2 linked regions of the Stratiformator vulcanicus genome follow. The protein of the gene in region 1 interacts with the protein of each later gene in a pairwise test. Links are inferred from orthologs where the notes say so. Each region holds a gene or a part of one and is shown on either strand. Other genes may lie near its edges.

The links.
Region 2: the proteins of dnaA (region 1) and Pan189_RS18575 interact in binary tests that used the Escherichia coli proteins (3 or more experiments, as listed by UniProt). The link is inferred for Stratiformator vulcanicus from one-to-one orthologs.

What each region holds. Positions count from the first base shown.
Region 1 is NZ_CP036268.1:4,063,722-4,066,974, forward strand. Bases 283-3,215 are described here. They hold dnaA (chromosomal replication initiator protein DnaA), read left to right. Parts: upstream 283-955; coding sequence 956-2,476; downstream 2,477-3,215. Other genes in these bases: Pan189_RS16175 (GNAT family N-acetyltransferase), read left to right, coding at 283-620; Pan189_RS16185 (tetratricopeptide repeat protein), read right to left, coding at 2,531-3,215. In the rest of the region: more of Pan189_RS16175, read left to right, coding at 1-282; more of Pan189_RS16185, read right to left, coding at 3,216-3,253. UniProt on the Escherichia coli protein: Plays an essential in the initiation and regulation of chromosomal replication. Binds in an ATP-dependent fashion to the origin of replication (oriC) to initiate formation of the DNA replication initiation complex once per cell cycle.
Region 2 is NZ_CP036268.1:4,656,422-4,659,483, forward strand. What follows is about bases 240-2,981. They hold Pan189_RS18575 (HU family DNA-binding protein), read left to right. Parts: upstream 240-1,319; coding sequence 1,320-1,643; downstream 1,644-2,981. Other genes in these bases: rsmD (16S rRNA (guanine(966)-N(2))-methyltransferase RsmD), read right to left, coding at 240-341; Pan189_RS18570 (FHA domain-containing protein), read right to left, coding at 341-895; csrA (carbon storage regulator CsrA), read left to right, coding at 1,862-2,053; Pan189_RS18590 (hypothetical protein), read left to right, coding at 2,293-2,571; Pan189_RS18595 (UbiA family prenyltransferase), read right to left, coding at 2,695-2,981. Also shown: more of rsmD, read right to left, coding at 1-239; more of Pan189_RS18595, read right to left, coding at 2,982-3,062.

The sequences.
Region 1 (3,253 bases):
TGGACGCGCCGAATCGCGATCTGCTCGCTGCATCGGGATTCCAGTTCGGGACGTCAGTCCAATGCCTGGGCCGCGAGCTGGGGAGCCCGGTCACGACTGTGAACACCGCTGTGAAAGCGCTGCCCTCCGATCCGCCATCGCGCGGGCCAAGGTTCCGAGCCGTCGCCTTCTCTGAATTTCGAGACGAGACCGCGCTCGCGGAACTGCTGGAGCGAACCTATATCGACAGTCTCGACTGCCCGTTAATCGCCGGGCTCAGGAGCGGTCGACAGGCGATCTCAGCAATGCGTGAAACGGGCATCGTGCGAGAGGATCGCTGGTTCGTTTATCTGTGGGATGATGCCCCGGTCGGGACGTTGCTGGCGAACGATACGGCTGATGGTTGTCGCGAGATCGTGTATCTCGGAGTCGATCCCAATGCCCGTCGCCGCGGTCTCGGACATCAGATGCTCAGTGACGCGGTTGCGACGGCATCCGCGGACGGCTGCCTCAAAATCGGGACCCAGTGCGACGACTCAAACTACTCTGCAATTAGGCTTTATGGCAACCACGGCTTTTCAAGTACCGCGACGCACCATGTCTTCTTCAAGCTCAAAGCGCGCCGCAAATCTGCGGCATAGGGCATCTCTCCCACAATTTCTTCACAGAAATCTTATCAACGGTAAATAAGCGCGGACGCCGGAAAAGTTGCCCTAGCAAGAACATCGGGCGAGCGTGGCGGGAAGTCCGAACGAGCGTTGCGGAAACTGTCGCGAGAGTGTTTGACAGTCGCACCTGCCGGGGTAGGATCGTCCCCCAGCTGAGTGAGAACGGAGTCCGCCGAAGACCGAGGTGGTGCCAAGGAATTTCGGTCTGCGGACGGCTCTCTAAAATTCATAACGTTGTCCCCATGACGTCTTGATTCCCGACTTCGGTCAGGAGGACCAAGCCGCTTCGGCAGGTTGGAATTCGGGCGGTGGGGCTGCGCGCGTTTAACGGGGGTGGTTGCAAGATGCAGCCTGAGAGGTCGCGGGGTTCCGCGTCGGAAGAGAATCCGACAGTCGAGATTGAGAACACAGTCCGAGCCGCATTAGACGGCACGACTTATCGGAACTGGTTCGGCGACAAAGTGCGATTTGAACTCGAGGACGATCTCCTGATCGTTCGCGTGGGCAGTCCGTTTCTCGTTTCTTGGATGCAACGACATTTCTCGGGCGTCCTGCGTGACGCGTTGCGAGAATCGATCGGGCGCCCCGGACAGTTACGATTCAGCGTCGACGGCACACTGCGAACGGCGACGTCCCAATCGGAATCGAGTGGGGAATCGTCAGGGGCGCAGAGTCATTCTGATCGCTCTAACGGTGCCGATTTTTCGCCCGTTGATAGTCCGGCGGTCGCCGTGGCAGGAAAGATCGGACGTCGCCCGTCACCGCCGGCAAGTGACCGCAGTCGTCCGCCCCGCCGCTTCTCGGACTTCTCAGAATTCGTCGTCGGCGAATGCAACGAAGTCGCTCATCGAGCGGCCTCGCAATTGTCGGCCGACCCGTCCGGTGCGGCCTCGCCGCTCTTTATTCACGGCGGCGTGGGCGTCGGTAAGACCCATTTGCTCGAAGCGGTCTATCGCAAGGTCCGTGGCACCGCGAACAGCCTTCGGGTTGTTTACATGACCGCGGAAACGTTCGGCAATTATTTCGGCGCATCACTAAAGAAAGGGACGACGCCGGCGTTTCGGCAACGGGTTCGGACGGCCGACGTGCTGATCCTCGATGACGTCGACTTCTTCGAAGGGAAACGTGTTTTTCAGGAAGAGTTACTGCATACGTTGCAGAGTTTCGAGCAGCGTGGGATGACCGTCGTGCTGGCCGCCGATCGACATCCTCGATTGTTCACGAAGGTGAGCGACGAACTCGTCTCGCGTTTTCTGGCCGGGACGGTCGTCCGCGTGCAAAATCCCGACGTTGAAACGCGGCGGCAGATTATTGAGCGCCGCGGACTCGTCGGAGGGAAGCCGCTGCCGGTGACCGTTCGCGATTACATCGCCAACCGGTTCCGAAATAATGTTCGCGAAGTCGAAGGGGCCATGAACGTCCTGGAGACCTACGCCTCCATGACGACGCAGCCGATCTCTCTGCATTCGGCCAGACGAATTCTGACGGAACTCGAACGGGATTGCCTGCGGGTCGTGCAGGTCACCGATGTCGAACGGGCCGTCTGCGATGTGTTCAACGTTGGTACGGAAGAATTGCGGTCGAATCGCCGAACCCGGTCCATCAGTCGGCCGCGAATGCTGGCGATGTATCTGGCACGCAAACATACCGAGGCGGCCTACGCGGAAATCGGCCAGCACTTCGGCGGCCGCAATCACAGCACCGTTATCTCCGCCGAGAAAAAGGTCGGCGATTGGCTGACCGACGGAACCTCAATTCGAATGTCCGAAGGAAACCTCTCCTTCGCGGAAGTCATCGAATCGATTGAAGCCCGACTGCAGGCGTCCTGATCACTCGAAGGCACGCCACAGTTTGTCGCCGCAATGGTTTAATGCTGTGAGGGCTTAGTAGGAATAGCGTTTGGGACGTTCGGCCGGCGTCGTCCCCCGTTCGGCCGAATCCCCGGTGCGAAACAGCTCCGGTGGAGGCGAATTGTAGACCGGCGCCGCCGAACCGATGTAGTCATGCCCGGGCACCATTTGCGGCGGGCGACTGTAGACGCCGAATTGCGGTGAGTACGCCCCGTTACCCGACGGCATCTGGCGGTGGGCGTGCATTTGGTCGAGCATCGAATCTCGAGCGGCGACAGGTGCGCGATTGGTGGCATTGATCTTTTCACCGGGCCGGACCGGATAAGCCTGGCCACTTTCCGGCTGATAAGCGGCCGGTACGGCATAGCCCGCCCCTCCCACGTGAGAGCCGTAGCCCGGTTCCGATTGCATCGCATATCCCGGCTGCGGCGTCGGCTCGTCATCGATCATCGGGAACATCGTCGGGCCGGCTTCCATGCCAATGAGAGCGGCCGCATGACTCGCATAGTCGAAGCTCTGATCTCGCGGAGTAGCCATCGCCGTCCGCTGCGGAGTTGAGGCTCTACCACGATCGGTAACCGGCACGCTGTGACCGGCCTGCGCGAACCGCGACGGACTTGCCGGCTGCGGATGATTTCTGCTTCGATCGGCGTGCGGCGAGGAGCGGTCATGCTCCCTTCGAGCCTGCGGATAGTGCCGGGGTTCTTCGTGGTCGGCCCGAGAAATCGAATTCGACGGGCGATGGACGGAAGCGGA
Region 2 (3,062 bases), 590 kb from region 1 along the record:
AAATACGACTCTTTCCCCTTCGGCCGATAAGAGCAGCGCATCGCGTCGGCCCGCCAAGCGAACGCCGCGTCCTCGATTCCTAGCTTCGCGATATTGGATTGAAGCAGTTCGAACGCAGCGCGATCCTTCTCAATAAAGACCGACGAGACCGCGCCGCGGCTGAGCGCCTCAAGCCCGAGCGTGCCGGTGCCCGAGAAAACGTCGAGGACACGGGCACCGTCGAAGTGGCCCAGCAGCTTGGCAAACAATCGCTCTTTGGCACGATCCGTGATCGGCCGAGTGCCTGAGCCCGATACCGCCGCGAGCGTGCGGCGTTTGAAGCGCCCCGCAATGATCCGCATTAGTTTCGGGCCTGCTCACGACGATAAGACTGAATGATCTCCGACGCCTTCGCGACGAACGGATCGTCACTCACTTCAACGGGCCCCCCTTCGGCGGGAACAGGATCAGCCCCCGATTGCGCCGCATTCGCCGCGGCGTCCTCCCTCAATTGGGCCGCCTGAGGACCGCTGACGATCGTCGTGTCGCCGATGGAGGACGCATTCGACAGTGACTCCAAGTCATCGGTTGCCAAGGCCGTCCGTGGTTCGGCCTCTTTGGCCGGCGTCCGTTCGGGCATTTGGAAAACCAAAGGGCCGACCTGTAGCAGGTCACCCGGATTCAACGGCGTATTCTCCGCGACCTTCTCGTCATTGATGCGAGTGCCGTTGCCGCTGTCGAGATCGCTCACTGAAATTTCGTCGTTGCGACAGACCAGTTTGCAGTGCTTCCGGCTCAGATCGGGAGACGGAAACCGAATCTGGCATTCTTCGCCCCGACCGATAAACACTTCGCCGTCCGGCAGTGTGAGTTTCTTGCCTTGGTGCTTACCGAATCGAATCACAAGCGCGGCCATCAGACTCTCCGGTCGATATCGACGGTTGAAATGGCAAGTCGCACCGACAGGGCATCGTGCCGTCAATGCATTCCTTGAAGTGACTTATCAGCCGGGAACAGAACTTCCCTTTGAAATCGCTGCGCAAGCGACCGGTTGATCCTTTCACCCGAATGGGTCAATCAACCGGCGAAGACGTCGCAGAATTGATCGGCTTCATCTTGGTGGCTTGGCGGTTCGGCGTCCACCGTCGAGGAATCCCGAAGCGGATCGCGCGACCTCCCCACGCGGGTCGGGAACGGCGCGACCGGCCTTTGACCACAAAAAACGCTGGAAATTCGGCGTTGCGTTCGTTGACAAAGTTTCGGGTGGAGCTTTAACTACCACCTTCCCGGCCGGATAACGACGTCCGGCACGGTCGTGCAGCCTGATTAAGGAGCTTCAGATGGCCAAGAAGACCGTCGCCAAAAAGCCGATGTCAAAGACGGAGATTTACACCACGCTTGCCGAGCGCACCGGATTCTCGAAAAAGGATATCGGCACGGTCTTCGACGAGTTGACACAACTCATTGAGGAAAACCTGAGCAAAAAAGGCCCCCGCGTGTTCAACATGCCGGGGATGATGAAAATCTACGTCCATCACAAAAAGGCCACCAAGGCCCGCATGGGACGAAACCCGCAGACCGGCGAGGAAGTCAAGATTTCCGCCAAGCCTGCGACCGACGTCATCAAAGTGCGACCCCTCAAGGGTCTCAAAGAGATGCTCTAACGGAGATTCGGGAGTCGACGACTCCGCAAAATCCGATAGCGTTTCGCGTGCGGCAAAGCGAATTGTGCTTGCCGCGGCTGTCTTTACGCAGCCGCGGCGAGATATTTTCGCATTTCCGCCACTTGACGGCCCATCATTCGCAGTTAGACTCACGGGTGTGTGGGGAGTACGTACCGACTTCCCAAAGGGTTTCGCGGGATCACGGGAGCAGTGATCCGATGTTGGTGCTGTCTCGAAAAAAAAATGAGTCTGTCGTCGTCGACGACCGGATCGTGATTACGATCGTGGAAATCCGCGGCGATAAGGTGCGACTCGGAATCGAGGCGCCGCGCGAGGTCCCCGTCCATCGAAAAGAGATTTTCGATGCGATCCAGGCCGAACGAAATGCCGAAGAACGTTCCGCCTCGTGAGATAATCGGTCAAGTTTCGATCTGTCGAAAGCCGATTCTCGCTGAGTGCTTCGCTTGACGCCGCGGCGAGTTTCTCTAATCTACGCCGTACTGACGGCCCCATCGTCTAGTCAGGTCCAGGACATCGGATTTTCAGTCCGAGAACAGGGGTTCGAATCCCCTTGGGGTCACTTTCAATTTCCCGCGCGGCCTTGTGAGCCCCGCGGGTTTTTTCTTGCCCCGTCGTTCGGAGCCAAAGAATGTCTGCGATGGTTGCTGCCGATTCGTGGCGGTCATTGTTTGAAAGCTGGCCCGAAAGCATCCCGCGTCAGGGATTGTGCGTGACGGCGTTCGGCGAGCAAATCCCGTTCGTCGATTTTCTCGTCTCAGGTGGCATCGTTTTGCTGCAACGAGACAAACCTGACACGCAGGGCGCCCGGAAAGTCATTGTCTCCTACGAAGCAGTTCAAGCCATCAAGATGGCCGACCCCGGCGAGTTGGCTCGCTATCAGGTCATGGGCTTTCAGCCGCCGATGTGACTGAGGGATGACTCAGCGGCAAATGGGGTGATCCGCTTACTTCGTGCGCGGCTTGTGCCTCCCCCAAAAAACCCGAGCGGCACTTCGGCTACGTTGTGCGCTGCTTGTAGTGCTGCAATCGTCTTACGTGACGGCCATTCGGCGGGCCAGGGCAACGGTCGGAACGATCAGCGCCGCGGTGATCCCGGCAGCGACGACATTCCCAGAAGCGGCGTAGACGGCTGCGGCATCGAGTACGATCACCGTGAGCAGCAATACGCGTACGGCCGTCTGAACATGGCGCGGGGTCGGTTCCTTCACCGCGCGACCGATCCGCATATTCAGCGAAAACGCCAGTGCGGCGTAGCAGATCAGGGCCCGAACCGGACCGACGTCGGGAAACCACTCGGCTGAGAACGCTCCGCCGAGTGCCGCGGCGAATAGCAGGATCGCCCCGTTAATGATGATCGCCGCCCCGATCAATTCGATCCGTCCACTCTGTTGCGATTCAG